DNA from 4 places in the Pseudoalteromonas sp. PAST1 genome. Region 1 is predicted to be linked to each of the others. Evidence: predicted binding sites of a transcription regulator. Region 1 holds the regulator's gene; each other region holds the start of a gene.

Region 1 (7,844 bases):
ATGAGCAAGCATGTAATCAGCAGTTTTTTTAGCAAAGGTGCATGGTTCATTACTTAATCTCCGGCGGTGTTTCAAAGGTATGATAAGGTGCTGGAGAATCGACTTCCCACTCTAAACCTTCAGCTCCATCCCATACTTTGGCAGGCGCTTTTTCGCCCCCTCTGGCACATTTAAATACCACCAACACAAACAACAGTTGCGATAAGCCAAATGCAAAACCACCAATACTGATAATGGCGTTAAAGTCAGCGAATTGCAGTGCATAGTCAGGAATACGACGCGGCATACCGGCAAGGCCAACAAAGTGCATAGGGAAGAACAACACGTTGACACTGATTAGCGATAACCAAAAATGCCATTTCGCCAGCGTTTCGTTATACATGTTGCCGGTCCATTTCGGTAACCAGTAGTAGGCCCCCGCCATAATTGAGAACACAGCTCCTGTCACAAGCACATAATGGAAGTGTGCCACCACAAAATAGGTATCATGATATTGAAAATCTGCCGGTGTAATCGCAAGCATCAAGCCAGAGAAACCACCTAAGGTGAATAACACAATAAAGGCGATGGCAAACATCATCGGAATTTCGAAGCTAATTGAACCGCGCCACATGGTGGCCACCCAGTTAAACACTTTAACGCCCGTTGGCACCGAAATGAGCATGGTGGCGTACATGAAAAACAACTCGCCTGCCACAGGCATCCCAGTGGTAAACATATGGTGTGCCCAAACGATAAAACTTAGCAGCGCAATCGATGAAGTTGCATACACCATAGACGCGTAGCCAAATAATTTCTTGCGCGAGAAGGTAGGTACGATAGTCGATATAATGCCAAAGGCTGGTAAAATCATGATGTACACTTCAGGGTGACCGAAGAACCAGAAAATGTGCTGGAACATCACAGGGTCGCCCCCTCCGGCTGCATCAAAAAAGCTGGTTGCAAAGTATTTATCGGTCAACACCATAGTGACCGCCCCTGCTAGAACAGGCATAACAGCAATTAACAAAAATGCAGTGATTAACCATGTCCATACAAATAGCGGCAGCTTCATCCACGTCATACCCGGCGCTCTTAGGTTGACGATAGTCACGATAACGTTAATCGCCCCCATAATTGAGCTGATACCCATGATATGTACAGCAAATACAAACAGTGCGGTGTTGTCGTTACTGTAAGTGGTGGAGAGTGGTGCATAGAAAGTCCAACCAAACGCAGGACCGCCACCCGGCATGAGTAACGAAGCCAACAGGATTAAAAATGCGAAAGGCAATATCCAAAAGCTCCAGTTATTCATACGTGGTAAGGCCATATCTGGTGCGCCTATCATCATAGGTACCATCCAGTTTGCAAGCCCAGTGAACGCGGGCATAACGGCACCAAACACCATGATCAAGCCATGTACGGTAGTCATTTGATTAAAAAAGTGCGGATCGACTAACTGTAATCCAGGTTGAAACAGTTCAGCGCGGATCACCATTGCCATTGCTCCGCCAATTAAAAACATGGTGAGTGAAAAAATCAGGTATAAACTCCCGATGTCTTTATGATTGGTGGTGTAAAGCCAACGCTTAAAACCTTTAGCAGGGTGATGATGGTCGTGATGCGCATGCCCAGTTGCTTGCTCGTTAATAACATTACTCATTAGTTCGCCTCCGCTGCTGCATCAATCGCGGCTTGAATTTGACTCGGTTGGATAACATCGCCGGTGTCATTACCCCACGCATTTCTCTTATAAGTAATAACCGCAGCAAGTTGCTTGATTGAAAGCTGTTTATCAAACGCTTGCATTGCTGTGCCAGGCTTACCGTGTAACACAATATCTATGTGATCTTTTACATCACCTAATACAATGGGGCTGCCTTTAAGTGCTGGAAAAACGCCTGGTAAGCCCATACCGGTAGGTTGGTGGCATGCAGCACAACTAGCCATGTAGACTTGCTCACCCAAGGTCATAAGCTCTTCTTTCGGTAATGTTTGATCAAGCAAAGCAGCATCCGCTGCGGCCGCATTGGCTTTTTCTTGCTTAGCATCTGCAAGCCAATTAGCAAACTCATCTTCAGGTAAAGCTTTCACCACTACAGGCATAAAGCCATGATCTTTACCGCATAACTCAGCACATTGGCCACGGTACACGCCTGGCTCGTTAATACGTGTCCACGCTTCATTGATAAACCCAGGATTTGCATCCTTTTTAACCGCAAAATCAGGCACCCACCATGAATGAATTACATCGTCTGAAGTCATTAAAAAGCGAACTTTTTTATTGATAGGAAGTACTAGCGGTTTATCTACTTCAAGCAAATAATGTTCAGTTTTCTCTGCTTGGTTGTCTATTTGATCTTTAGGAGTAGATAGAATCGAGTAATAGGCAATGTCTTCACCCATGTACTCATAATGCCACTTCCACTGTGAGCCCGTCACTTTAATGGTGATATCGGCTTTAGAGGCATCTTCCATGGCAATTAAGGTTTTTGTGGCAGGCACAGCCATGGCGATTAAGATGACAAATGGAATGGCAGTCCAAAGTATTTCAACTTTTGTACTTTCATGAAATTGGGCAGGCTTGGCCCCTTTGGATTTACGGTGGTGTATTAAAGCCCAAAACATCACCGCAAATACGATGATGCCGATTACACAGCAGATAATAAATATCGTCATGTGTAACTCATAAACATTATTACTTATATCGGTCACCCCTTTACGCATATTGTATTGGCTATTTGCCAATGCAAGCTCAGGAAGTGCAAACAATATAAGCCACAAGGCGTAACGCAGTTTACCCATGTGACGGCTCCTTTAGATGCTATTGCAAGACGCAAAGCGAAAAGGCGATACAGCAAGGTGCCCATTCGTTTTTCTTATTGTTCAGAGCGACTACGTATCATTTTGACCCACTTATGATACCGACCCCCTGTCTAACACCTCGCACATTTTTGTGTCTTTTTATTAATTAGGTGTTAATACAGTGTATTAACCAATTAGTTAAAAAATGACCAATAAGCAAGTTTTAATGATAATAAATGTTTATTTTGGTGCAGAAATAACAACTATAATCAGCGCGTTATTTAATGTTTAGGAGTAAAAACGAAATATAAAAAGAGAGGAAAACTGCGCCATATAAGGCTTTAAATGAAGAGTAAGGATTCACAAATCCTAATTAAGTAGTAAAATTTCAGTGGCGCACCAAATTGAGTCAATTTGACGCACCAAATTGGGAACGTTTACATCCAGTCAGCGTTACGAATAACACCTACCGCTAACCCCTCGATGTTGAACGACTCATGCTCAAGGTCAACCTCAATAGGCGAAAACTCTTCGTTCTCAGCGTGTAAAAGTACTTTGCGACCCGCTTTTTCTAGACGCTTAACTGTTACATCTTCATCGACTCGAGCTACAACTACTTGCCCGTTTTCAGCAACTTGTGTTCTGTGTACTGCAAGCAAATCGCCATCCATAATACCAATGTCTTTCATACTCATACCATTTACACGCAGTAAGAAATCGGCTGCAGGTTTAAATAATGAAGGATCAACTTGGCAGTGGCTTTCAACATGCTCTTGCGCCAAAATAGGTTCACCAGCTGCAACACGGCCAATTAAAGGTAAGCCTAGTTGCTCTGGCTCATCTTCTTCAATTAACTGAATACCGCGACTCGCCCCAGGCTTCATTTTGATCATGCCTTTTTTAGCCAGTGCTTTTAGGTGTTCTTCAGCAGCGTTGGCACTTTTAAAACCTAATGTTTGAGCTATTTCAGCACGCGTAGGTGGCATGCCTGTATCTTTAATAAAGACTTTAATTAGTTCTAAAATTTGCGATTGGCGTTTAGTTAATGGGCGCATACAACTGGTTTTCCATACAGTACATTTAACTGTGAGTATATACAGTTATTTGAAAATCGCAAATTTAAATTAACCCCATCATATTGCTACAAAACTAACATTGAACCACACCGAAAGATGCCATAAGGTATTAGCTTTAATTAGCAGGCTAAGGAAACACAATGAGTATTTGGCACCACCCAATCACGTTAGAGCTTTGCAAAGAGCTAGAACAAGGGATCACCGGTCAAGGCACTTTAATGAAAACTATGGGCATTGAGGTAACTGAAATTGGTGATGATTATTTAATGGCAACTATGCCTGCTATTCCTGAGCATCATAACCCTATGGGTATGGTTCATGGCGGAGCAAACGTTGTATTAGCAGAGACAGTGGCAAGCTATGCAGCCAATTTCGTGATTGATTTCAATAAGTTCTATGCTGTTGGCCAAGAAATTAATGCCAACCACATGAAAGCGTCACGCAAAGGAACGTTAACAGCAACAGCAAGACCGTTGCATTTAGGTAAGCGAACTTCTGTTTGGGATATTAAAATTACCAATGCCGCAGGAGAGCTTTGCTGCGTATCAAGAATGACCGCAGCTGTTGTAGAGCGATAAATTCAGGCTATTTTTCGACAGGATAAATAGTAATTTCAATCCCTGCGCCAATTGCAGAGATACGTAACAAGGTATCGGCATGCAGGGGTTGGTTAAAGCATTTAGGCGAATTACCTGATTCAAAGCCTATATCAAATGTACGCTTTGAGCACGATAACCACTGTTTTAATGCATTGCGCGAGCAAGACTCAATAAGCTCGCAAAGCTGGTTAATCGCTTTATCTGGAGAGCTGATATCTGCGGTTGCTTCAATACGTGCTAGTTGGCGGTATTCATCTTGGTCATAATGTAAAACCATGGCGTTTTTCTTCAAATCAGCAACAAGCGCACTAATATCGTGCTTTGATTCAAGCTCCAGATCTACATTTAAAAATTGAATTTCCGACATACTCTCGTTTTTACCCTCTATTGATATCGACTGAAACTTTAACTCAGTTTTGTATATATACCAAATCTAGAATACAGTTAACGCGACATTATGCCGCATTGGCAATCTAGCTAAACAACCTAAAATAGCGCCCACATAACAATAATAACGGGGTAATAATGAATAAACGTCTGTTTAAGTATGCTCGTAAAGGGCATAAATGGCTTGGTTATTTACTTGCTTTACAGATCTTTTTTTGGCTTTTAGGTGGGCTTGTGATGAGCTCATTACCACTTGAAAAAGTGCATGGTAAGCATCTGGCTAATCGCAGTTTAAGTAGCCCATTTTTATTGTCGGACTACCCTGCTTCAATTGATAAAATAACAGCGCAATTTGAGCAAATCGAAGGTATTAAATATAGCCATTTTTTAAATACCCCGATTATAGAAGTTACATCCTCTAACGGTACGTTTACTTTTGATGGCAGAACAGGTGCTAAAATGCCTGCACCGAGTAAAGCGCAAATCATTGAAAATGCGCAAGCTCACCTGCTTATTGACGCAAAAATAACGCAAGCGCAGTTATTAACAAAAGGGCCTAGAGAAGTCGGTCACAAAGCCAATGTTTGGCAAATTAGCTTCGATGATTGGTTAACAACAACCTTATATTTAGATAGCCAAACCGGTAAAGTTATAACTGTGCGCAGCACCCTGTGGCGCATTTTCGACTTTTTCTGGATGCTACACATTATGGATTATGATGAGCGTGAGAACTTTAACAATCCACTACTCATCAGCTTCTCGGCCACCAGCGTACTATTTTGTATTACAGGAGTTCTCTTGTTACTACAAAACGTTCGAATTAAACGTAAAAAGCCAGCTACACGTGTTGGTCAATCAAAATAGGATTGCCATCTGGGTCGGTGATAATAAAACTCGCGTCACCGGCCTTTTGTATTTCTAATCCTTGTTGCTGAAATTGTGCAGCTAATTGCTCAAAGGTTGCAAATTCATCCAAAGCTTCAGCATTTTGATCCCACCCTGGGTTAAAGGTCAGCATGGTTTTGTCGAACATACCTTGAAACAAACCAATTAAATGTTCACCGTTTTTCATAATTAGCCAATGCTGTTCTATCTCCCCGGCAAACTCGTTGAAACCTAGCTTTTCATAAAACTGCTTTGAAGCACGAATATCTTTGACATTTAAACTCACTGAGAAGGCACCTAATAACATAGTTGTAATTCCTTTAATTAAAACGGCCTAACAACTATAGCTGAGTTGAAAAACTTTTCATTTTTAGAATAGTCGCTCTAAAATAGCGCTTCCTGTAGTTCACTGATGTGATGGATATGCGTTTATTTCTATACTTAGCCCTGTGTTTTATTTTCACTTTTCCTATATCCGCTAAAGAATTTTCGAGCTTTTACAGTGCCAAAAAGCATTTAATTAAGAATCTACCAAGCAACAGTAAAAGCTTATATTGTGGCTGCGACATAAAGCGCCAAGGTAAAAAACTTGTGCCAGATCCTGATGCGTGTGGTTATATTCCTAGAAATCCTGTCACCCGCTCAGGAAAAGAGAATGCCCGCGCAAAAAGAATAGAGTGGGAGCACATTGTGCCTGCCTGGGAGTTTGGTCATCAATTACAATGCTGGCAAGATGGCGGTCGTAAAAACTGTAAAAAGGTCAGTGCGAAATTCCGTCAAATGGAAGCCGACATTAATAACCTTGCCCCTGCTATAGGCGAGATCAATGCTGACCGCTCAAACTTTCGCTACGGCATGGTGTCAACATCAAGTGCAAGTTACGGAGCATGCCCTGTAAAAATCGACTTTAAGCAGCGCGTATTTGAGCCACCCATTTATGCAAGAAAGCAAATAGCCGATACCTATTTTTATATGCAAAAAACCTATGGCTTAAAAATATCAGACAAACAACGCAAGCTATTTGAATCGTGGCAAAAGCTTGAAATAGCTGAAATTAGCAATCGTAAGTTACTCTAATAGTGAAATTCTTATGGGCTTCTAAAGTACAAAAAGAGCTCCGTATTTCACTTCCTGATCTAGAGCGCGAAGTTAACTAACAAAAAAGGCGCAGCTCAAGCTGCGCCTTTTACATCATAAGCTTTGGTGAGGGCCAAACACCTCGTAGTGAATGCGTTCACTTGCAACCCCAATACTTAGCAGCTGCTCTTTGATCATTGCCATAAAGGCAATAGGGCCACACAGGTAAAAGTCACCTTTGCTTATTGGTAAGCTGTCAGCGATGTGGTTTACATCCATCAAGCCCGCAAAATCGCCCCCCTTGCCATCTTTAAACCAGGTAACACAATGTAATGAAGCGTGCGCTTGTTGTTGCTGTATTAAATACTCTTTAAAGGCAAACTGCGTCTCACTGTCGCAAGCATGTAGATAATGGATTGACTGGTTAGGTTGATTACTTAATAGTGTTTCGAGCATCGCCATCATTGGGGTTTGACCAACACCCGCAGAAATCAATACAACAGGCGAGTCGATTTCGCGAAGCACAAAGTCGCCTGCAGGTGGGTAAATTTCTACCTCATCCCCCTCAGTTAAGCTGTGTAGGTAGTTAGATACCAAGCCTTCTTCTTTCACGCTAATTCGGTAATTGTGGCCATTACTTTGCTGTGATAAAGAGTATTGCCTAACTTGCGTTAACTCACTGTTTGCTGGCGTTACTTTAATTCCTAAATATTGGCCCGGTAAATACGCCACAACAGGCTTTGCATCGGCAGGCGTTAATATGAAACTGCAAATTTGCGATGACTCCATACGTTTTTCTGTAATTGTGAAAGTACGAGTACCAAACCAACCTCCCGGTGCCTTTTTGGTTTTTTGATATAGCGACATCTCCTCATTGATACATACATCCGCTAATAATGAATAGGCTTCACGCCATGCATACTCGACCTCAGGAGTAAATTGTTCTGGCAATAACTCTTTTAAAGTCGCAATCAGATGTCCACCAACAATAGGATAATGCTCTGGCAAAATATGGTAACTGGTGTGTTTATGA
Region 2 (7,844 bases), on a different contig from region 1:
TGACTTGATAACCCTATTTTTTTACGCAAAGCTCTTAATTTTTCTGGTGTTATTTGGTTCATTTACTACGTCCTTTTAATCAAGTAATAGCCAAATACGAATCTCAGGACGTAATTTGTACCATAGGACGTACTTATTTTCACTTTTTAACTTACAAAATCACTTGTATCTTTTCCTCATCGAAAATATTAGGAAATCACAAATGCAAAACAAGGCGTTACAACTAAAAAATGAGCTCGATAAAAATATTTACCAAGCAGAAGCAGCAATCAACGCGCTATGTATTGAAGATCACTTTGATAAAATGGATAAAGACACCCTAGCAGGCATGCTATGGGTGCTATCAGAAAACATAGAAAAGATAAAACGAAGTGTGAGAAGAATTAGAGCGTAAAAAAGCTAAGTCAAAGATTTAAAAATAACCCTTAGAAATTTTTGGTAGTTCGAGCTGTTCAAAAAAACAGCTCATAAAATAGTTAACTACATAACGTCGTTAATTATTTCCAGTGCTTTAGCACCATAGTTCGCTAATTTACCTGCAGACGACAGAAATTTTTCTGTATTTACTGCATTATCAGTAATCTGTTTAGTCTTCTTCAAAACTTTGCCTAGTAACTTAACTTCTTCGCTTTCCTTAGATTCTTTAAGGACGTCTTCCTTTGAAATGATATCGCCTACAATTGTATTCATCGCTGTTTGAAGAGAAGAGGCTCCTTTTATCTTGTACTCATGTAAAGCTTTTATTATTCCATCAATATGGTCATGTATGATTGACCTTGTGTATGGGGGTAAATTTGAGTTTTCTAACAACTCTTTTAAAGAATCAATTAAACGATGAATCTCTTCTATATCCTGAATATTTATAGAATCTTCTTCCGATGGAAGCATTGCTCTACAATAACCAAGGCTCAAAAACACCTCTCTAGTTAGCTTTATTTTTAGACTCTTCCAATCAGTCATCAACGCATGAATAGCTAAAACATCTGAGATGCTGTTGAGTAATGACCTGCATCCAAACTCATCCTCAACTTTAAAGTTAAGATTTTCAATAATGATATCGATTTCACTTTGCAACAACATTAAACATCTAGATATTTCCATATTAAGTCTGTTTTGATTCTTTTCATCAATATCAAAGACATCTGCCCAAACTTTATATACTTTGACGTTATCTGGATGTTCATCAGCTTTCTTCAATAAGTGGAGTATTCTGGAAGCAGAATTTTCTTTAATCATAGGTACCTTTTTTAATTACTAAACACCTCACATAGGCATTTTTTATTTCCGGCGAGATATCAGTAATAATAAAACATAATTTAATACGATCGCTCCCCTCGCTGTAATTATTAAAAAATATAACTATCTATGTTTCTTTACAAGCCTAAACTTTTAATTAGTTTATGAAAATTCTGCACAAGGCTTATGAAGCCTAATACTCCTTGTTACTACACCTTCTAAGCAAAAGTCATCCTCTGGTGAAACATACACTGGCTTAAACGCATCAGAGGCTGATAGCAGCAAACGATTGTCTTTATCAATAATCTTACATACAAAGCAACCATTATAACTAGCAACAACAATATCACCTGTACTTGCATCCACCGCCCTATCAACTAACAGTAAGTCACCATCGAATATTCCTACTCCCTGCATAGACTGCCCTGAAGCCATTCCAATAAAGGTAGCATCAGGATGCTTAATCAATAGCTGATCAAGCGAAAGGCCTAATTCTTTGTATTGAGCAGCTGGAGATTCAAAGCCTGTAATACCAGCTTCGATATAAATTGGGATAACGAACATAAGTAATAAAACCAAAACACTGTACACACATACAGTATAGTGAAAAATTTAAGTGTCTGAAAGTGAATTTTGAAGTCGCTTGAGCTTAGACTTACACAATTAGATTTTCTAATATGTTGTTTAGGAAGGGCTTTATAAAAAAGCTGAGAATTGTATTTGTAATAAGCACTCTAACCGCTTGATTTTACAAAAGTATAAAAATGAGAAAAAATGCACTTTTTACTGTGTAAAAAAACAGTAGTTTATTTGTAATATTACACAATTTCAATAGGTTAACTTAATTTTGAAGAAAATCATGGGGTGTCAGGGGTCGCAGGTTCAAATCCTGCTATGCCGACCATTTTTCCTTATCCCTATCAAAAACTTACATACTATTCTTAGTTTCTATAAAATCTAAAACGTCAATAACGTTGAAAAGCTATACACTAATTTACCATCAACAGCCTCATGATCTTTAGCTACAAATTGTGCCGTCCAACCTTTATTATCACTTGATGCTAAACCTGAAGAATGCAACTGACAAAAGAGTTGCTCTAAAAATAATGATTGGTAACTAATTAAGAGATCTTCCAACTCTGATTTACTTTTTGAAACTGGAATATTTATTTTTGCGTTGTAGATAGCGTTAATGGATTTTGGTTTATAAGCATTGAATTTAGTATATAAATCAATATTCAGATTGATAAATGAATCGAGCTCAGCTTGTTGCAAATGATAAACAAATGTTGAATCACAGCATTCTGTTACAAAGGAACGCTCATAAGAGTCATTTACAAAGCGTGAAGAGAAAACAACAGTTCTAGGTTTGTTAGTTTGACTTTGAATATCAAAATCATTGAGTTCTAGAATTCGATGAACTCTCCATATCCCTGAACCATAGCTTCTGACCCAATCTCCGACCTTAATATTATCGTCCATACTTTCCTTGATGCCTAACGCCGTGATAAACGGAACAAAGTAGCAGGCGGCAATTTAGAGCGTACACTGCCTGATGTTTTGTGTTCGATTTAATTACCTTGTTAAGGTTATAAAGCACTTTTTTTGATTGAGTGTGCTTCAAGTTCTTTTGCTATTAAATCTCGATCTATATCTTTAGGTAATAAAAATGTAATTTCACTATCATCTGTAAACTTAAAAACTATGCCGTCAACAATAAAAGTATACGAAGATATCAGCTCCCAAGGTATCGAAGTTATATTATCTGCTTTGATTCTAATAAGACCTTTGGGGCCCGAATCAATTTTCACTGGTGACAGCCACCTGATCGTATACATGCCCCAAGCTAAAATGAAACCTCCTACAGGCGCAATCCAAATAGTTTTAACCAGATGATTGATAAAGTCATCTTTAGTCAACAGACTTACAACTGCCAAAAAAACGAAAGCCAACGTCCAAATAAGGCAGCTGATTAACACCCCTTTTGAAATGAGGCTATATCTTTCTTGATTTTGGATTGATTTAACCCAAGGTTCAGTCCACTTCATTGTCTGATTGTAACCCTAACGCCGTATTGAGGGCGGATAAAGCTTGGCTAAAATTATCGACGAAGGAGCGCAAGCCAAGCTTTTTGCGCCCACCCTTAATGCGATTGTTATATTGCATTAATGCGATTGTTATATTGCATTGTAAACCATTGGCTCACAAGGCTTTGGTTTATATTCACAATACCGATATTCAATGGTTACAATTTCAGCGATAGCTTGCTCTTTATATACTTGAGTAAATAAACCATTCTTTAATACATAAAATAGCTCATTTTTATTAGCTGCTACTTTAAGTTGATTCCATTGACCAGCATCAACCAAGTTTGAATTGTGATTGAAGCGATATTGTATAGTTGCATCTTCGGCTAATGTAATTGAACTGTAGGCTCCAAAGTATAGTTTACTATTAATGCCGTTAACTTTTACTTGTTGGTACGCACTCGGATCTTGGTAGGCAACAGGAGATATTAGATACACGATTGTACTTTCGGTACTAGGCAGAATAGGAAATTGATACTCAGCTGATTTGGATTTTAAAATTTCAGCAGGAATTCCAACGCAAGATATTAGTGCCGAAGCGACTAAAATAATGATTAGATTACGCATAGCTCCCCTTGCAATATAACGCTTGCCGTTAACGGCACATAATAGCAGGCTAAAATTTACGACGAAGGAGCACAAGCCTGCTGTTTTGTGCTACGGTTTAACGGCCTTGCTAGGTGTATATTACACTCTGTTTTTAAATACTACGGGTGTGATCAACATAGCTATTAAGACTATAAAACCAGCTACAAACCCAATATTTTGAAGATAACTAACACCAGAAAAGAATAATATTATTGCTATAGCGAAAATGGCTATTTGAGAGAAACCTATAGCACGCCTCTTTCTAGCATTACCTTGCCCATGAAAAAGCCAAATCAAGGTGACAGGTATAGATACTAATATCAAAATAAGTAGTAGGTATAATGCCCCACCTCCTCCGTGTGTCACCTCAACCTCCTGTAAACATAACGTTTGATTAGCAGGCTAAAATTAGCGACGAAGGAGCGCAGCCTGCTGTTTTGCGTCCTTTGGTTTGGGCACTTGTTATGTGTTTTTATTCAGGTTTTAAACCTGACAACTTAACGCTTTCACCTTTTGAAATTGACTTTGCTTGGTCTAAAGTAAACTGAAACCAAAATTCAGTGCGATTCTCATCGAAATAACTAAAGCAAAACTCCACTTCATCAGCGTCAAAGCCACCAACAAACGATGGAGATTGAAACATATCGCTCGACTCTATTTCAAGCCATTGATGAGTTGAGTAGTCTTGGTTAACTATCTCAATACAAATAGATTTTAATTCATCTTCAATTGGTATATCCATCACTGACCTGTTAGAGCACAGAACGCCGACATAATGGGCGGATTAAGCTTGGGCTAAAATTAGCAAGGAACAGGCGCCAGTCGAGCTTTAGACGTCCCACACATAATTTACATGTTATATACCAATATGTACCAGAGCCGCATCTCGGAATTCTTGATAGTTGTCAGCATACTCCCAAATAGAAAATAAGTGCTCTCCATTTGAGTCGACTAAACAATACATTTGGCAATTAGCATATTCTTTCGAGTTTTTTAAATCACTCCAAGCATAGAATGATGATTGCCCGTTTTTACATAGAACAATTCCTTTAGAATCGAAGGTAAAACTAAACTTTAAACTCCGAAGGAAACGAACCAATAGAAAGAAATATTTGCCACAAAAATAAACCAAAGCGCTACATAAGAAAAATAAAAAAATTAAAGTTTGCCAATCACCATCCGCAATTCTATTGCTTGATAAGTAAATCATAGATAGAGGACCTAGCGCATAAACAGGCAAAAGTATGACTCCACAAATATAAGCCATTATTTGAACAGAGTTAGAATGTTGAACCATATTTCCCTTGGTATATAACAATTTTATAGTGCGCTCGTCGCGCATCTTTCTGCCGATGTTACGCGCATGTACTAATAAATCTATTTTTAACAAATAACGTAATGCATTGCCAATTCTAATTTTTTATTGATACTAAAGATATTCAGAAAAAGAAAATGCTCTCGTCGCTCATCTTGGGGCAGAAATGAGTTACCCAAAACTCCCTTTCAATTATTTATCACTCTGTACTTCAAACTCTTTAAAAATACTGTTCACATTCACTTTTGCGCCTAGCTTTGCAGCGATTAAAAAGAGGCCTGCTAGTTTTCTGTGAACGAACAAGGCATCTACGGGTGGTGCATGCCAATGCTCTGAGGCGGTACTCATTTTTAGGCCGAGTTCTTTTATGCGTTTTGGTAAGTCGCTATTTGCAAAATCATACTCTCCTTGGTGGCGCAGTGGCTCGCAGGCGAGTAGAAATATATCAACGACATTTTCTATATATTCTTGAGCAAGCCCTTGTTGAAAATAGCCAATTTGCTGTGCTGCTGTTGCCACACCTGCTCTATCGTTATTAATCGCAGCAGATAATAACTGTAAGTAGCCATCACTAATATGCTGAGGTAGTTCGCGGGTGGCGCCAAAGTCTAAAAGCACCAAGCGTTGATTGTCGATTTGATACTGATAATTGGCAAAGTTTGGATCAGTTTGAACTAGTTTAAAGCTAAATAATTCGCGTAAAAATAAGCTGAGTAGCTGTTCAACCGCTTTATTACGTAAAGCTTGCTCTTTACTTGCCAGTTCATCTAGCTCTTGCCCTTCAACAAAACTCATGACTAAAACTTGAGAAGAACTAAGCGAATCAACCACATTTGGAATAAGGTAATTGTCATCACCCTTTAAACACTCGCTGTAGCGTTTTAAAAAACTCGCTTCTAATTCGTAGTCAGCTTCGTTTATAAGCTGCTGTTTTGCTTCCTCGATAATAGGCTGTATTTCTACCTCTTTAGGTAATAAGCCACTGAGCTTCAGAAGGTAAGCTAAGTTATCAACATCACTGGCAATGCCTTTTGCAATACCTGGGTATTGCACTTTAACTGCTAACTTTTCGCCCGATTCTCGGTAAGCAATATGCACTTGCCCAATTGATGCCGCAGCAAATGGTCTGAGCTCAAAATGCGATAATTTTTCTAGCCACGCATCGCCCCAATGCTCACGCATTACTTTAACTAGCTGCTTTTGTGGCATAGGTGTCGCTTCTGAACGTAGCCTTGCTAAAATTGCTGACAGCTCAGGAGTAAGTAATTCGCCACTATCCATGGATAACAGCTGCCCCAATTTCATTGCTGCTCCACGCAGATTTGCAAGCTGCTCTGCAAAGCGCTGAATATTTTTTGGCTTTAACAATAACTCTTGTCGTGATGTTTGCTTGCCGGTCGCCCATGCTTTTGTGCCTTCAAACAACATATTACCCGCAACTTTGCCTGCTAAAGAGCCAAGCCGAGCCGCTCTTGCAAAGCGTGATGTTGGAACAGATTTTTGTTTATCACTCATATTACTTCACACTATTAACTTAATGCTTTGAATACGTTGGTTGTTCGAGTTTAGATCGACTTTAGCTTTACTATCACTTGTCTTCTAGCCAAAAGCAAAAAGCCGCATGGTTAGCTTATTTGCTTCCCGATGCGGCTATTTATTTAATTAACAAGCCAATAAATTGTTTTATTGAGAGTTACTGCTTTCCAGACATCAACTGTTCCATTAGCTGGCTAAAGTCGAAGCTTGCTGCTTTTTGCAGTGGTGGATACTCTGATAGCGATTTTATGTGTTCGCCAAGTAGATGTTGCACAGGCTCATTTAGCCATTGCTTAGCTTGCACTATGTCTGAGCGGTCGGTTAAACCATCAAAGCTTTCAAACGGATCCATACGTATGTTATAGAAAATTGGGAACTTTTGCTTTTCATAAGGAGCATAATAATTTTCGCTCGTTTCAAAGTGCAGCTTCCATTGCTTGTAGCGAATCGCTTTTATACTTGATTCGTAATAGTAGAAAAAGTGATCACGGGCGCTTTGGTCAGTTTTGCCAAGCCAGTAATTCAGGTTATTTACGCCGTCAATCGGTTGCTTATGCTCTTTCAGTGCTTTTTTCGCGATATTTGGTTCACCTGCTGCTGCAGCTAGCGTTGTGTAAATATCCATGTGCGATTGAATACCGTTTAATACTGTATTTGCAGGTACTTTACCTGGCCAGCGAACAATCATAGGCACACGTACACCACCTTCATAGGTTGTCATTTTCTCACCACGGAAAGGCGTTGTACCACCATGTAATCGAGCACTGTGCTCCGGGCCATTATCTGTAGAATAAACAACAATAGTGTTATCAAGCACACCCATATCATCTAGTGCAGCCATTAACTCGCCCACTTGTTGATCATGTTCAATCAGACCACTGCCGTATAAATCATGCTCTGTGGTGTATTCTTCTGCTAAATAACGGCTCTCATCACTTAAACGCGTGTACATATGCATTCGGCTTGGGTTAAACCAAACAAAGAAAGGTTTGTCTGCTTTTTTCGCTCGTTTAATAAAGTCTATGCTTGCGTCCATAAACTCTTTATCAACGGTTTTCATACGCTCACGAGAAAGCTGACCA
Region 3 (7,844 bases), on a different contig from region 1:
GCAACTGGCTAAGTTACTTGATATTGAGTTCACAGGTGGGCTTGAATCTGGTCCAAATAGTGTGCCGGTGAAAGGGCGTTTAAAAACACCTTTAAGTGGTGAAGAGTTTACCGCTAAAATAACCCAAGTACTTAACCGTGCACCATTAGCTAGTTTGGTAAGAAAAGAGAAAATTGAAACCATCGCTTGGTGCACAGGTGGCGGACAAGGGTATATTGATTTAGCAGCTGCCCAAGGGATTGATGCTTATCTTACAGGTGAGGCTTCTGAGCAAACGATTCATAGTTCACGCGAGCAAGGTATCGACTTTTTTGCAGCTGGTCACCATGCTACTGAGCGTTATGGCATTAAAGCCTTAGGCGAGCTTTTAGCTGAGCAGCATGGTTTTGATGTGACGTTTATCGATATCGACAATCCAGTCTGATTGTTCTACAGCGCTTCTGGATCAATCCAGCGGCGCACACTCACCCAAGCACTGCCAATTTTCTCATGCGCGACTCTGGTCACTGCAACAAGTACTGCAATGTTAGGTATAAACTGCTTATACGTTGGATACTGACTAAAATCTTGAAAGTCGGTTGCCGCTGGTATCACATCAATGCCTTGTGCATTAAATAAGTCTTTCGCACGTGGCATGTGGCTCGCTGAGGTGACAAGCGCTGTTTTTTTATCGACTAAATAAATGGCAAGTCGTTTCGCTTCTTCTGCGGTATCCATAGCGAGAGGGTTTTGTTTAACTCTCGTCGCAGAAATACCCAACGCTTTTGCTGTTTCAAACATGAGCTGACTATTGGTGGTATTAGCAAAACCGCCTCCTGATACATAGAGGGTGGCATTTGGGTAGTGATAGGCAAGCTTAACACCTTCAAGTAATCGAGCAAGCGCACAATCGCCTAGCTGGTGGTTTGCTTGAAGGCGCGAGTTGGGCATTATAGAGCAGCCAAGTACCACAATATTATCGAGTTTAGGGTGTTTTGCTTGGTTAAATTGCCATGCAGGGTTATTGCTTGCAGCTATCAGTGACTGACCAACAAATGGCGTGCTTATCAGCATTAAAGTTAAAATGCTAACAAAGCCAAAATAGAGTGCTTTGCGTTTATGTGCAATGGCTAAAAATACCATCACTAAAGTAAGCAGCCCGAGCAACGGCAGGGGCATTAATAAAGAGCCAATGATCTTTTTAATTTCAAACATGTATTAACATTATTAGTAATTTATGCAGCTATGTTAGTTATTTTGCCTTGTTTTAGCGACCGTTATTTTGCTTACACGTATTTAAAAAGTGGCGATAAACTGGGTTATCTTTCATATTCTTTTTCATCGCTAAATACATAGGGCGAGTAAGGCCTAGTGCACCTAACGGAATAGACTTAATGAGTCCTTGGCTTTCATAAGGAGTGACTAGCCAGTCTGGTAATGCTGCAACCCCCATACCTGCACTCACTAATTGAAATATCAATAAGCCTTGGTCAACCGTTTTAAGCGTGCCATCAAAGCGTGCATTTTGAATAAAATGTTTAAAGATGTCTTGGCGCTCACGGGGAATAGGGTACGAAATAATTGTTTCGTTTTTTAAATCAAGGGCGGTGACATAGGCTTTTTTTGCTAGCTCATGATCCGGTGCAACGATTAGTTTTAATTTAAAATCAAACAGGTGAGCATACTCAAGTTGATCGGGTTCACGAATATCAGAAGTCAGCACTAGATCTAATTCATCATTAATTAAATCTGGAATGGCGTCGTAACTAAAGCCGCGCTCGTAATCAATTTTAATATCAGGCCAAAAATTATTAAATTCTTTGATGGTTGGGAGCAACCAATGAAAGCAGGCATGACACTCAACGCTTAAACGTAAATTTGAGATTGGCTGGTTAAGGCTTTCTTTTAACCGACATTTTGTTGCCTCAACACGAGGTAATACTTCATTAGCAAGCTCCAGAAGTAGCATACCTTGCGGAGTAAAACGCACAGGCTGTGTTTTACGTTCGAACAGCTGGCAATCTAACTTATTCTCGAGATCTTTAATTTGATGCGATAAAGCCGATTGAGTTAAAAACAACTCACGGGCGGTATTGACCAAAGAGCCTGTTTCTTTAAGGGTCGCTATGGTTTTTAGGTGCTTTATATCAATCATCTTTAAAAAATCTCATGGAAAATGTGAGTCTAACTCAGATTACGAACATACTACGCCTTAGAATTTATTTTTTCAACGTCTAGACGTCTAAAATATGTGGTTATTTTAACTGCTTTTTTACAATACGCCTTTTTATAAATAATTGACAGCGTTGTCATAAGGTTTTTTGTAGTTTAACTATGAAATTCCATGAATTTACCTCAAGTTGAAACTTGCAGTTTAAATCGTGATACAGCTTGCGATTAGTAATTTGATATTTAATTAAAATTACTGAGAGTAGGGTTTAGTTGTTTGCTAAGATATTATTTTTTAGGTGTTATTATCTTCTATTAGGTGTAACGTGATTTTTAAAGGAATGCTTGTGATACGTACCGTAATTTTACTCTGTGCATGCTGGGTTTTGCCTGTTTGCGCTGGCACTATTTACAGCCAGTTTCCTACAGAGATTGACCCGCATGGTCACTACGTTTTTTATTCACATGGTTTTATCGTTGAAGGGACAAACCCTAAGCCTGTTCACAAAACCTTTGGGGTTTATGATTTTGTGGCTGTAAAAGAAGCACTGGCAGATGAAAGCTATCATTTAATTGCCTATCACAGGCCAAAAGGTACTGAGCCATTTACGTTTGCGAAAAAACTCGCTGCAGATGTTGAAGCATTGATCAGTGTCGGTGTTGCTGAGTCGAACATTAGTTTGGTTGGTTTTTCACGGGGCGGGGCATTGTCGATCCTGGCGGCTAATGAACTTAAACGTACACATATTAACTTAATTATATTGGCAGGTTGTGCAGGCCTTATAAAAAATCACACATCAGTTAAGGCTTATGGCAAAGTGTATTCTATCTTTGAGCGCTCAGATCAGGTTGGCTCTTGCCAATTTTTAATTGATAGAAGTGACGTAACCAAGTTCGAAGAAATAAGCATTAATACAGGGCTCTCCCATGGCGCATTTTATAAACCAAAAGATGAGTGGCTGTTACCAATTAAGAAGTGGCTAAAGGATTAACTATGCCTTATTTACTGTTAGTTATTGTGATCAGTTTTTTGAGTGTGAGCTCTGTAAGCAATGCTGAGCCGTTTACTTTGCCACGTACTAATACTGTGTTACTTAAAGATAAACATACCAAAAACGAATACCCCATTACGATTAAATTGCCACGCAGCTACCAAAAGCAGAACCAGAAGCGCCACCCAGTTGTTTACCTGTTAGATGCAAACTACAGTTTGCCAATTGCCTCTGGTGCTAGTCGCTTTATGATGAATTCGGTGGCTATAGAGGAGGTAATTATCGTTGCAGTTGGATATCAAAAAGGTGTATCTGGGCTCAATAGCCGTATTTATGACTATACGCCATTTGAAGATAAAAATTGGCAGCGTAAAACAGGCGGAGCAAGTCAGTATCTAAACTACCTAAAACATACTGTATTGCCTCATATTGAGGCTCACTACAGAACAACCCAAAAAAGTACGTTAGTCGGTAACTCACTTGGCGGTTTATTTGCGGCTTATACCTTATTCACTGAGCCTTCGCTTTTTTCAAATTATATTATCGGCAGTCCTTCAGTGTGGTTTAAAGAAAACTCAATATTAGCTATGGCTGTAAAACCAGCTGCCAACACAACAAAAGTTTACATCGCAGTGGGTGAACTTGAAGAAAGCGAAGGTGAAAAAATGGTGTCGGGCGCAAGGCAATTAGCAGCTAAAATTAATAAACAAAGCGGCGCGCTGGTTATAACAAATTTATTTGTTATTCCTCAGGCACGCCATGCAACCGCATTCCCAACAACGATTACCCAAGCCTTAGACTGGATTTACCAGGTTAATGGTAACTAAAGAGCGTGACACTTTTTATATTTTTTGCCGCTCCCACAAGGGCACTCGTCGTTACGGCCTATTTTAATATCTGCAACTGGCGTTATATCACCGTCTAGGTAACGCCATAGGCCATCTTCTTTAATAAAACGCGACTTCTCGTGTAACTCACAATACAAGTTTTGATAAAAGTAATTAGCTTTAAATTCTACAAAACCTTCTTGCTCGTTATGTTCAGTATCTAAAACACTTAGCTTGGTAAAACGGCAGCTATTAGCAAAATCTTTAATTTCGCGAACAGGGTTAGCGGCTTGCTGGCTTTGTGCATAGGTACTAAATACATATTTTGCATCTTTTAGTGCGTAAGTACTAAAACGAGAACGCATAAGTTGCTCTGGCGTATCAGCTTGGCTTGCACCTGTATGAAAAGGCTGGCAGCAAAGCTCGTAAGTCGATTCGCTGCCACAAGGACAAAGGGAGTGTGTGAGTGATGTCATAACAACTTACCTAAAACTATAAATTGTTATTTTAACAAGCCTATTGTGGCTGCGGTACTAAATTGTTTAATTGAGCGCTTTTTGTAAAACAATAAAATTTAGCAGATGCCTGCTCAAGGTTTAAGTTCATCGAATCAAGTTGATGATTGTTTACAATATCTGTCCATGTGATCACAGCAGCAAAATTACCGTTATGTAATGCTGAACTAAGAACATACTCAAGATTAACTAAATGTTTTTGTCTGATCACAAGAAGTTTGCTGGTATCAATCGAACATGAATCTAGTAAGGCTTTACTAGGAACATGATCAGGAGCAATTAATAGTGTCCATGCATTTTGGCTATTGTAATGATGCAATACTTTTAACAGCTCAAAAGTTGCTGAAATTTCGTCTTCAATTTGAATTAAATTAACAGACGCTTTGTCGTTATCTTGTTGGTAGCTTTTAACTGTTCTTAAGGTAATTGGCTGTAACATAACTTTCACTCACTGGTTGTTTATACAGTATGTGTATACAGTAGTTTATACAGTGTTTTTGCGCAAGTACTTTTTTGCTATTTTTTAACCAATGATTCAGTTTAATTTTAGTCAAAATAATTTAATTGTTATTAAACAGTGCTTTACGGTTTTATTTTGATGATTGGAAAAGGTGAAAAATTTACCAGTAAAGATATACAGTATTTTATACAGTACTGTGTAAACTGTAAAATTTTGAATCTATACAGGTGTTTTGCATAAAAAAAGCCGGCATCATACCGGCTCTTTATCTTTGCAATTTTGCTATTTATCTAAGTAGGTATTTAAAAACTCAAGGTATGCATTTGAGGCTTTTATGCGGTTTTCTTTTTTAGTAAAACCATGGCCTTCATCATCAAATAATACATATTCGACAGGCACACCATTTGCCTTTACAGCGGCAACAAGTTCATCGCTTTCAACTTGTAAAACTCGAGGGTCGTTAGCACCTTGGATCACCATTAATGGCTTGGTGATGTTTTTAGCATGAAATAGTGGCGAAATGGCACGGTGACGTTCACCGTCTGTCGCTGGGTCGCCCATTTCATCATACAGCGCCTTTTTAAAGCTTTCCCACCATGGTGGAATCGAGTTTAAGGTTCTAACCCAGTTTGTTACACCAAATATATTAATGCCTACTTTGAACTCTTCAGGTTCAAAGGCAAGAGCTGCGGCGGTCATAAAGCCACCATAGCTGCCCCCCATGATGCCAATTTTATCAGCATCAACCCAATCTAGGCTTTGCAGGTGTTTTTTACCGTAAACAATATCTTGTAAATCGTCAGTGCCATGCTTTTTATCATCTAAATGGAAGAAGGTTTTACCATAGCCTGAGCTGCCACGGTTATTAACTGCAAAAATGGCATAACCATGATTGACTAAATGCTGCTGCATTGCACTATAGCCTGTACGACTTTGGCCGCCAGGACCGCCGTGCACCCAAACTAAAGCTGGTACTTTGTTGTTGCTGTTAGCTTGCTTAGGCTTATATAAAACCCCGGGGATTTCTAAACCATCAAAGCTTTTAAAGCGCACAATTGTGCTTTCAACCAAGTCATTTTGATTAATTGCATCACTTAATGTGTTGGTTAACTGTTTAGCTTTTGATTCTCCGAGTTGCCAAACAAATAGGTTACTTGGTGAGGTATCTGAATTTAAATAAAACGCCATGGTCTTTTCATCAGCTGAAAAGTTCACACCACGTAAGTTACCAGCTGGCAGCGATGGCATGGCAATACCTTTACCTGTGGTGGTATCAATTATCGACACTTTAGTGCTTGCGTCAGCATTAACACCGCTTACTTGATAACGACCAGATTTAGAGAAGTAGATAAAACTCACATCCCACTCATCTTTGAGGGCAGGGCTGTGCTCGCCGGTCGTTAAGTCATAGCGCCACACCTCTGCAAACTCACCTTTGGCGTCGGTTGAGTAATATAATGATTTACTGTCTCTTGAGAAGGTTTCTGGGCCATATTTAGCGTCGTCGTCATGACGGGTAATGAGCTCTGGTTTCAGTGTTTTTTTACGCGTATCGAGAATAAATACATCGCTGTCTTTGTTCGAATTGTTTTTCGATAAAGCAATAAAGCGGCCGTCAGGGCTGATCGCACCGACATCTAGCCCCATGGTATTTTGATAAACAGGCGTTACTTCATAGCTATTAGCATCAACACGATATAGGTCCATAAACTTAGCATCACGCTGATTGCTGGTTATAAAAAAGTGTTTACCGTCTTCTGTGAAGCCTGCAAATCCTGCACGGGTTTCTTCACCTGGCGTAAGATCTTTAACTGTGCCGTCTGTTTCGCGAACATAGATGTGATAACGCTCATTACCGCCAGAGTCTTTAGTAAATAGTACGCGCTCATCTTTAGGGAAATAAGCCACAGCATACGTACTGTCTTCAAAATCTGTTAAGCGGGTTTTTTTGGCGGTTTTTATATCTACTTCGTATAGGCTATAAATACCGCTTTCGTCACTGCTAACGAGTATTTTGTCGCCTTTTGGTGAAAAGCTGCTGCCCATGATTGAGGTTGTATCAAAAAAGGTTTCAGCGTCATACTGTTTAACAGTTTGGCTTTGTTGCACGCTTTCGGTGCTGCTAGTTGATGGGGTTGATTGTGAACATCCTGCAAGTGCAAGGCTAAGTGCGCATGCAACAGCTGCTAGTTGAAAACTCGGTTTCATTGTAATTATTCCTTGTTAATTTTTCGTTTTAAAGTGTTGCCTGTTCATAATCTAAACGCAAGTTTTACCCGTTCGATATTTGTTACAAATCATGTAACTAATAAGAGATATGAGTGTGTTACTATTTTTTCACTATTAAAGGAATAAACATGATTGAAATTAACAACCTCAATAAGCGCTTTGCTTCAGCCCACGTTTTTGAAAACTATAATAAGCAATTTCAAGGTAAACGAGTTTGTTTACAGGCAGCCAATGGCAGAGGAAAAACAACATTATTGATGATGCTAGCTGGCCTTGAAAAGCCGCAATCAGGGCAGGTTTTATATAATAATCAAGCATTAAAATCGCCGCAAAACATTGTTTCAATTGCTAGCGACCGTATTGCTCTGCCAGATTTTTTAACTGCGCGACAAGTTATTGAACTTAGTTGCAAGGCGTTAAAGAAAGATATGCCTGAGCAACTCATTACTGGATTTAACTTTAAAGAGCACCTCAATACTCGCTTTAGTGCTTTGTCGAGTGGCAATCAAAAGAAGTGTCAGCTTATAACTGCTTTTTTAAAGCAAGCTCCATTTTTGCTATTAGATGAACCGAGTGCTGCACTTGATCAAACAAGTATAAAATTTTTGCTTACCTTACTTGATGACTACCTTGATAATAAACCTAATGGGCAAATTATCATTACAAGCCACGA
Region 4 (7,844 bases), on a different contig from region 1:
AGTAAGATGGGTCAAGGCGGTGCAGTAAAAGAGGGTATCATCGAAGTTCAAGGTGATGACAGAGATAAGCTAAAAGCGATTCTCGAAGCGCTGAAATTCAAAGTAAAAATAGCAGGGGGTTAACTTCCCCCCCTACTTTATTAATCATTCTTGATTAAATCTAGTGACTGTAAATGCTCATATAACTTAGGTAATTCAGCCTCACTCACAGGCGGACTGAAGTAATACCCTTGCACAACAAAGCAGTTATTATTTTGTAAAAACTCAATTTGCTCTTTTGTTTCGACCCCTTCAGCAACAACGTTAAGCTTAAGTTTTTGTGCCATTGCGATAATCGCAGCAGTGATCTCCATATCATTACTGTCTTCAGGGATATCTTTCACAAAAGAGCGGTCAACTTTTAAAATATCGACTGGAAAGCGTTTCAAATAACTCAGTGACGAGTATCCGGTACCAAAATCATCAATTGAAATTGAAACGCCAAGTGCTTTTAGTTGATGCAGTTGTAAGATCGCCGCCTCAACATGTCCCATTAACATACTTTCAGTCAATTCTAAGTGAATGCGTTTTGGTTCAACTCCTGTTTGCTTGATGATTTTATCAAGCGTCGACACCAAATTAGCATCTTTAAATTGACGTGCTGATAAGTTGATTGAAATATTATTTTTTAAGTCTTGGCTTGCTAAACGTGCAGCAAACTCACACGCTTCTTGCAATATCCACGCTCCAAGCTCAACAATCAAACCTGTAGCTTCAGCAATAGGAATGAATTTAGTTGGCGGTATCATGCCTTCATTTGGATGGAACCACCGTATGAGTGCTTCATAGCCAACAACTTGATTCTTGCGACAATCTACTTGTGGCTGATAGTAAACCTGGAACTGCCCCTCACGAATACCTGTACGTAACTCATTTTCAATAAACAAGCGTTCATTGGCAGCAGCATTAAGCTCTTGGCTATAAAAGTGGTAAGTATTACGCCCTTTCGCTTTTGCTTCATACATAGCAAGGTCAGCATGCTTCAGTAGCTGATCTTCCTCTTGGCTATCAAATGGTGCCATCGTGATACCAATACTGGCACTAATTATCACTTCATTGTTACCTAGTTTGATAGGCTCATTAAGAGTACGTTGAATGGTATTCGCCACTTCCATGGCGTGAGTTTGATGCTCAATACCACTTAACAGGACTGCGAACTCATCACCACCTAAACGTGCAATGGTATCTTCGGTGCGTAAACGCTTTTTCAAACGATTAGCAACTTCAACCAATAACTGATCGCCCGCATCGTGACCTAGCGTATCGTTGATACGTTTAAATTCATCTAAGTCAAAGTAAAATAAAGCAAATGCATAATGACCACGTTCAGCAAGTGCCATAGACTTGCGTAGCTGCATTCTAAAGAAAGTACGGTTTGCAAGCCCTGTTAATGTATCAAAATAGGCAAGCTGTTCCATTTTTCGCTGACTTTCTTTCACAAACGAAATATCTTGAGCTGAAGCCACGTAACTGGTGATTTCCCCCCCTTCTTCGCGGATTGGAGAAATACTCAATGAAACCCATACAGATTGACGCTCATTACCCTGTAATAAAGTATCTCCTCGCCAATAGTTACGGCTACGTAGGTCGATATCAATATCGTCAACTAAAATCGCCATTTCTTGAGAGATAATATTCATCAATGGTGAGCCAATAAAGTGGCGTTCCTCGAAACCCGTCATCTCAACCATTTTCGGGTTCACGTATTTGATTTCAAAGTCTTGATTAGTGATCACAACGCCAGTGCCTGAGAAGGCAACCGCTTTGGATAATCGGTTCGCTGCTTTTTCAGCTATTTCTTTTTCGCTGATGCGCTGATTTAAACCATCGATTAATTTACGAATTTCTATTGCCATGTCTCTAAAAGAGCCATTAAGCGTGCCTATTTCGTCTTTGTTCACTTTAGGAAATTCAGTTTGAAATTGCCCTTTGCCAAAACTAACAACCGCATTTACCAAAGAGTGAATACGACGCAGTACTAATTGATAAAGTGCTTGATGCAATAACAAGGCAACTAAAATAGCGTACAGGATAAACAAGCCAAAGAACTTTACTTTTAGCTCTTCAAGCGCAGAAAGTGCCGACGAGCGCTTTTTATAAATACCAATATACCAATTAAGGTTCTCGACTTTGCGGATATTGATAATATGGGTTTCACCATCTTGTACAAATGAATTTGCAGACTCTGGTAATTTTAAGCGAATGGTTTCAGACACTAATTTTTGTAGATCAGGATTAACAAAATCTTCTGTCAGTAACTTTTTACCTTCACGGCCATATTGCTCAAGCGTTGTTTTATCTAAATCAGGATGAGCTAAAAGCTGACCTTTCGCATCAAACACTAATAAATGTTGCTCACGATCGCCAATAGGCAGCTGTGCCAATAAGGTTTCAAGAGCAATATCACTACCAGTGACACCAAAAAATTCGTTATCAAGATAGATTGGCACAAGCACGCTTACTACCCACTTATGCCAAATAGTATCGTAATACACCTTTGACCATACAGCTTCTCGGCTCGGGTTTGTTGCAGCTTGTGCGTAATTAAATGTCTCGCCTTTGGTAAAGTCAAAATCGCCCGGTACATTGAGCGCCCAATTAGGTGGAGCAATACGTATAAAGTTATCTTTAGTGATTAAATAAAAATTAAAAAAGTCTTGGATAAGCGTTGGTGAGACAATTTTCCATAGCGATTCAGAATCGTTAATCAGCTGCTTATAAAAATTAGAGTACTGGTCTTGTGGAATAAATGAAGCTGATAAACCATCCTCAGAAGTGCTGCGAATACTGCCATCAACTGCAAACTTTATATCTGCGCTGCGGTTATTTTGTAGATGTGACTCATTATGCAGTAGCTGACTACTAACGACATTGTTAGCTTGCTCTGCAATATTTATTTTGGTGTTAATTAAGCGATTGAATTGACGACTCAAGCGTTCACTCGAATGCTTTAAAAGTTCGTGCTCTTCAAAAACAAGCTGTTTTTCTTCTGATTTAAGCATTAAAGCTGCAGCGCAAATACCTGCAATTAAACAAATAGCAGAGATTAACAGCGACAATTTCATACTTAATGAATTCACCCCAAACCGGGATGGCGGTCGTCGATACACCACAGGACTACCTTATTAATAATTGTTATTATTTATTATGCAAAAACAAATATACCAGATTCATTTTTAGATTTATAAATTTTTTATGAAGATTAATGAAATTTCTGAGGAATCTTTCGCTTTGTCCAAAATAGCATGTTTATGCAGTTGACTTTACATAGAAGTATTTTTACATTAGTCCAATGAAACAAATTATCTCTCGCACTTATTTTTCTTTTTTTAGCTTCTTTAGATAGAGGAGGCTTAACTGTTTGCGAGATAATTTCACCGAATAGCTAAAGCCTCCCTCTTGGGAGGCTTTTTTGTTTGTGCACTGTTTTGGAATGAGGAAACCAACATGAGCATTGATACATTAAATGCGTTACGACACGATATAAATGAAATCGACTCCGACTTACTTGTGTTACTAGCTAAAAGACGCCGTATAAGCCACAGCGTAGTCGAATATAAAATTGCCAATAACAAACCAATTCGTGATGAAGCTCGCGAACAAGCACTTCTGGAAAAACTAATCAGTTATGGTAAGTCATTAGGTCTTGACGCTTACTACATTAATAATGTGTTTCAAACTATTCTTGAAGATTCTGTTTTAAACCAGCAAGCCATGCTGCAAAAGAACCTCAACCCAGAAGCTATGAGCGAAAGCCATCGTGTTGCGTATTTGGGTGGGCAAGGCTCATATAGCCAACTAGCCTGCCATAAATATTTTAGCCGCCGCCCTGGCAAAGTGATTGAAATGGGTTGCTCTAGCTTTGAACAGATCACTGGTAAAGTTGAAAGTGGACAGGCTGATTTTGGCTTACTGCCAATTGAAAACACCAGCTCAGGAAGTATCAATGAAGTATTCGACTTATTACAACACGCACAAGTATCAATTGTAGGTGAAGTAACCCACAGCGTTGAGCACTGTTTATTAGCAATGCCAGGTACTGAGCTATCTCATATCAATAAAATTTTTGCTCATCCACAACCTTTTGCTCAATGTAGCCGTTTCATTCAAGGCCTAGGTGACATTCAACATGAAACCTGTGATTCAACCTTCCACGCATTGCAATCTGCGGTTGAAACAGCAAATAGCGCCGCTATCGGCTCAGCTCAAGCTGGCAAAAATGTTGGTTTAGAAGTAATTAAGTCAGGCCTTGCAAACCAAAGCGAAAACCACAGCCGCTTTATTGTTGTCGCCCGTAAGCCGCTACAAGTATCGAAACAAATTCCGACCAAAACCAGTTTAATCATGGCGACTAAACAACAAGCAGGTTCATTGGCTGATGCTTTAATGATTTTTAAACATCACCAAATTAACCTAGTAAAACTAGAATCTCGCCCCGTACCAGGAAATCCGTGGGAAGAAGTGTTTTATGTTGACCTCGAAGCAAACCTTGATGACTTACATGTTAAGCAAGCGCTTGAAGAGCTGAAAGAACACACTCAGTACACACGTGTATTAGGCTGTTACCAAAGTGAGTCTTTGCAGGCTGTTAGTGTGTAATAGCCTGCCTAGATATGACTAATGAAAAGGAGTCTGTCGACTCCTTTTTCGTATAATTTCATCTTAGATACTTGCACCCATAGCCCTGTCTAAGCATAATCTTGAAAACAATTTGAAATTGGATCTTTCATGAATTGGTTAGCAGAATTAGCAACTAAAAGAACACCTTGGTTATTACTAGCGTTTATTTCACTCGCATTTGAAGTCACAGCATTGTTTTTTCAATACAACATGGGACTTGAGCCATGTATCATGTGTATTTATCAGCGCACCGCTGTTTTAGGCTTACTTGCAGCGGGTGTGATTGGTGCGATTAACCCAAAAAGTATGGTTGTTCGCTTAGTCGCATTTGCCACTTGGAGTATCTCAGCAATTTGGGGTTACTTTATTGCTAAAGAACACATTGCAATGCAAAACAATACCGACCCGTTTGCATTTAGCTGTGCATTTGAACCTAACTTCCCAAGTTTTATGCCTTTGCATGAATGGATCCCTAGCTTCTTTGCTGCCACTGGTGATTGTGGCAATATCGATTGGCAGTTTGCTTCAATGAGCATGCCGGCATGGATGGAAGTGATTTTTGCAGCATTTTCAGTGGTATTTGTGGCTGTTTTAGTTAGCCGATTAGTGAGCAAAAAGTCGCTATAATGATTTATTTTTTTACTAGCCAAATCCCTACTTTAAAAAACTTTAAAGTAAGGCAACGCCAGCAGATTATTGCTCTTGCTTTAGCTCATTTAAGCCCGAGCAAAAAGATCATTTTATCGGTATGTAAGCTTGCCTTTTTAGCGCCATTATTTTTAGGTTTAGCTTACTTTGAAGGGTGGATGCTTATTCCTTGGTTGTTGTTAGCAGGTTTAAGTTACCCTCTTATCACAGCACCTATCGAAAACATGTTCGCGTTAGCGCATTTAGACAAGGCTATCAATGAATTTAAACAGGGCGAATAACGCCCTGTATAGGTGATAACCTGCTATTTATAGAGTAATTTTCCCCTCAAGTTTAGCGAATAGCTTATCACCAATTCCTTTTACTTCTTTTAATTGTTCTAGCGACTTAAACGAGCCTTGCTTGGTGCGATGCTCGACAATCGCTTTCGCTTTTGATTCACCAATACCCGGTAATTGAGTTAACTGCTCAATGCTGGCTTTATTAATACTCAGCTTTTGCATTTTAACTTGTGTTGCTTTGGTTGGTGTTTCGGCTGATACCTGTGTAGCAGGTAGTAATGCAAGAGTAGCGGCAAGTAAAATACTTGATAGTAATTTCATAATTTCCTCCATGACGCCCTTGTTTGGACTGATAGTTAGCGATTACCCAACACTCACTCCATCGCTTGTGTTTAACTTTGGGTAACATTTTAAATAAAGCTAATACACAAAGTATTGTCAAATTTACTAAATAAAAATTTTCTCAAGTTACTTGCAAAGTAAGGCTCGAAGCATTACTGTATATAAAAACAGTAATCTTAGCAGCGATTTTACGCTGCAATGCCAGGCTTAAATGCAGGAGAAATCATGGCTGTTGTTGTTAAATATGTTGTAGAAAGAAACGGAGTCGAGCGCATGACGTTTACTACTAAGAAAGAAGCTGATGCGTATGACAAAATGCTCGACATTGCTGAGTCATTAGAACTTATGCTTGAAAAAGTTGATGTACCATTAAGCGAGCAACAAATTGAGTCACTGGCGCTTGAAATGGCAAAAGAAAAAGACCAATTTATGGCGGTACTTAAAGGTGCAAAAGACGCGCCAGCTAAACCTAAAAAAGCAAAGTCAGACGATAACGTTGCTGATATAAAAGAAAAAGCGGCAAGCTAAACGCAAATTTAGATCATAAAAAAGGGCAACATCCGTTGCCCTTTTTTGTGTTTAATTAAAAACTACAGTGACGATTCAACTTCATCAAATAAGTCTGTAATTTCTTTTTTCGGCTCAGCCGTCATAAGGCTAACAACAACAATGGCTATTGTTGATAAAATAAAGCCAGGGACAATCTCATAAATGATTGCACTTAATGCTTGGCCATCAATAGTAATTGGCGCGTATATCCAAAACAGCACTGTTGCTGCACCAACAACCATGCCACTAATAGCCCCTTGTAAGTTCATGCGTTTCCAGTAAAGGCTCAGTAACACCAGTGGACCAAATGCTGCACCGAAACCAGCCCATGCATTACTTACTAAGTCTAAAATAGAGCTATTACGGTCATAAGCTAGGTAAATAGCAAATAAGGCAACTAAGATAACACTAATACGACCAACTAAAACCAGTTCTTTTTGAGATGCACTACGGTTTAAGTAAATTTTGTAGAAATCTTCAGTTAGAGAGCTTGAACACACTAATAACTGTGATGAGATAGTACTCATAATCGCCGCTAAAATAGCTGCCAATAAGAAGCCGGCAATTAAAGGATGGAAGATAAGCTCAGACAGCACTAAGAAAATAGTTTCTTTATCATCAATAGGCATTTGGTTTTCAAGCATATAAGCAGCACCAAATAGACCAGTTAGCACAGCACCAATTGCTGATAGCGTCATCCACGACATACCCACACGACGCATGGTTGGCATATCTTTCACTGAACGTACAGACATAAAACGCACAATAATATGTGGCTGACCAAAATAACCAAGGCCCCATGCCATTGCTGAAATAATCGCTATAGTCGAACCACCTGCAAACCAATCCATCATATTAAGTGCATGAATTTCTGATTCTTTTGGTGAGCTTAATAATAAGTCATAGCGTGCATTGGCAAGTGTATCCATAACTGGCTGATCAAGCATGGTAAACGTCGCAATTGGCACAGCCAGCAGCGAGATAAACATGATACAACCTTGCACAAAGTCAGTCAGGCTCACGGCTAAGAAGCCACCAAACAAGGTATATAACACGACGACACCTGTTGTGATGTATAGACCCATTTCGTAGCTCATATTAAATGAGTTTTCGAACAACTTACCACCTGCAACAACACCTGATGAGGTATATAAAGTAAAGAAAACAATGATTACAATCGCAGAGATAACACGCAGAATATTCTTATTATCATCAAAGCGGTTTGCGAAGTAATCAGGAATGGTGATTGAGTCATTCGCCTTTTCTGTGTAAACACGCAAGCGAGGCGCGACTAAGAAGTAGTTAGCCCACGCACCGAGTACTAGACCAATGGCAATCCAAACCTTACTTAAACCAAACAAGTAC

What was found. The regulator LexA, encoded in region 1, represses DNA repair genes until DNA is damaged. The targets are predictions, from matches to a motif close to TACTGTATNNNNATACAGTA.
Region 2: L1272_RS04200 (LexA family protein) is a predicted target of LexA. The motif match lies at 1,818-1,837, and genes of this name have one in related genera.
Region 3: L1272_RS14430 (SulA-like leucine-rich domain-containing protein) is a predicted target of LexA. The motif match lies at 4,945-4,964, and genes of this name have one in related genera.
Region 4: L1272_RS06890 (YebG family protein) is a predicted target of LexA. The motif match lies at 6,084-6,103, and genes of this name have one in related genera.

The regions. Positions count from the first base shown of each region.
Region 1 is NZ_JAKGBH010000015.1:77,422-85,265, forward strand. It holds gene L1272_RS09555 (cytochrome c oxidase assembly protein) at 1-50, opposite strand, end outside; gene ctaD (cytochrome c oxidase subunit I) at 50-1,645, opposite strand; gene coxB (cytochrome c oxidase subunit II) at 1,645-2,787, opposite strand; gene lexA (transcriptional repressor LexA) at 3,225-3,842, opposite strand; gene L1272_RS09575 (PaaI family thioesterase) at 4,004-4,441, shown strand; gene L1272_RS09580 (hypothetical protein) at 4,449-4,829, opposite strand; gene L1272_RS09585 (hypothetical protein) at 4,988-5,713, shown strand; gene L1272_RS09590 (VOC family protein) at 5,688-6,041, opposite strand; gene L1272_RS09595 (endonuclease) at 6,158-6,811, shown strand; gene hmpA (NO-inducible flavohemoprotein) at 6,926-7,844, opposite strand, start outside.
Region 2 is NZ_JAKGBH010000006.1:41,051-48,894, forward strand. It holds gene L1272_RS04185 (hypothetical protein) at 1-62, opposite strand, end outside; gene L1272_RS04190 (hypothetical protein) at 203-394, shown strand; gene L1272_RS04195 (hypothetical protein) at 481-1,236, opposite strand; gene L1272_RS04200 (LexA family protein) at 1,399-1,800, opposite strand; gene L1272_RS04205 (hypothetical protein) at 2,194-2,718, opposite strand; gene L1272_RS04210 (hypothetical protein) at 2,826-3,284, opposite strand; gene L1272_RS04215 (hypothetical protein) at 3,414-3,890, opposite strand; gene L1272_RS04220 (hypothetical protein) at 4,011-4,277, opposite strand; gene L1272_RS04225 (hypothetical protein) at 4,384-4,653, opposite strand; gene L1272_RS04230 (hypothetical protein) at 4,768-5,208, opposite strand; gene L1272_RS04235 (ABC1 kinase family protein) at 5,419-6,741, opposite strand; gene L1272_RS04240 (arylsulfatase) at 6,920-7,844, opposite strand, start outside.
Region 3 is NZ_JAKGBH010000028.1:34,374-42,217, reverse strand. It holds gene L1272_RS14460 (Nif3-like dinuclear metal center hexameric protein) at 1-424, shown strand, start outside; gene L1272_RS14455 (YdcF family protein) at 430-1,194, opposite strand; gene L1272_RS14450 (LysR substrate-binding domain-containing protein) at 1,247-2,134, opposite strand; gene L1272_RS14445 (alpha/beta fold hydrolase) at 2,496-3,140, shown strand; gene L1272_RS14440 (alpha/beta hydrolase) at 3,143-3,967, shown strand; gene L1272_RS14435 (YchJ family protein) at 3,964-4,443, opposite strand; gene L1272_RS14430 (SulA-like leucine-rich domain-containing protein) at 4,484-4,921, opposite strand; gene L1272_RS14425 (S9 family peptidase) at 5,225-7,150, opposite strand; gene L1272_RS14420 (ATP-binding cassette domain-containing protein) at 7,300-7,844, shown strand, end outside.
Region 4 is NZ_JAKGBH010000010.1:44,666-52,509, forward strand. It holds gene L1272_RS06860 (translation initiation factor) at 1-123, shown strand, start outside; gene L1272_RS06865 (bifunctional diguanylate cyclase/phosphodiesterase) at 141-3,152, opposite strand; gene L1272_RS06870 (chorismate mutase) at 3,487-4,638, shown strand; gene dsbB (disulfide bond formation protein DsbB) at 4,768-5,286, shown strand; gene L1272_RS06880 (DUF6170 family protein) at 5,286-5,588, shown strand; gene L1272_RS06885 (ComEA family DNA-binding protein) at 5,616-5,909, opposite strand; gene L1272_RS06890 (YebG family protein) at 6,156-6,458, shown strand; gene putP (sodium/proline symporter PutP) at 6,521-7,844, opposite strand, start outside.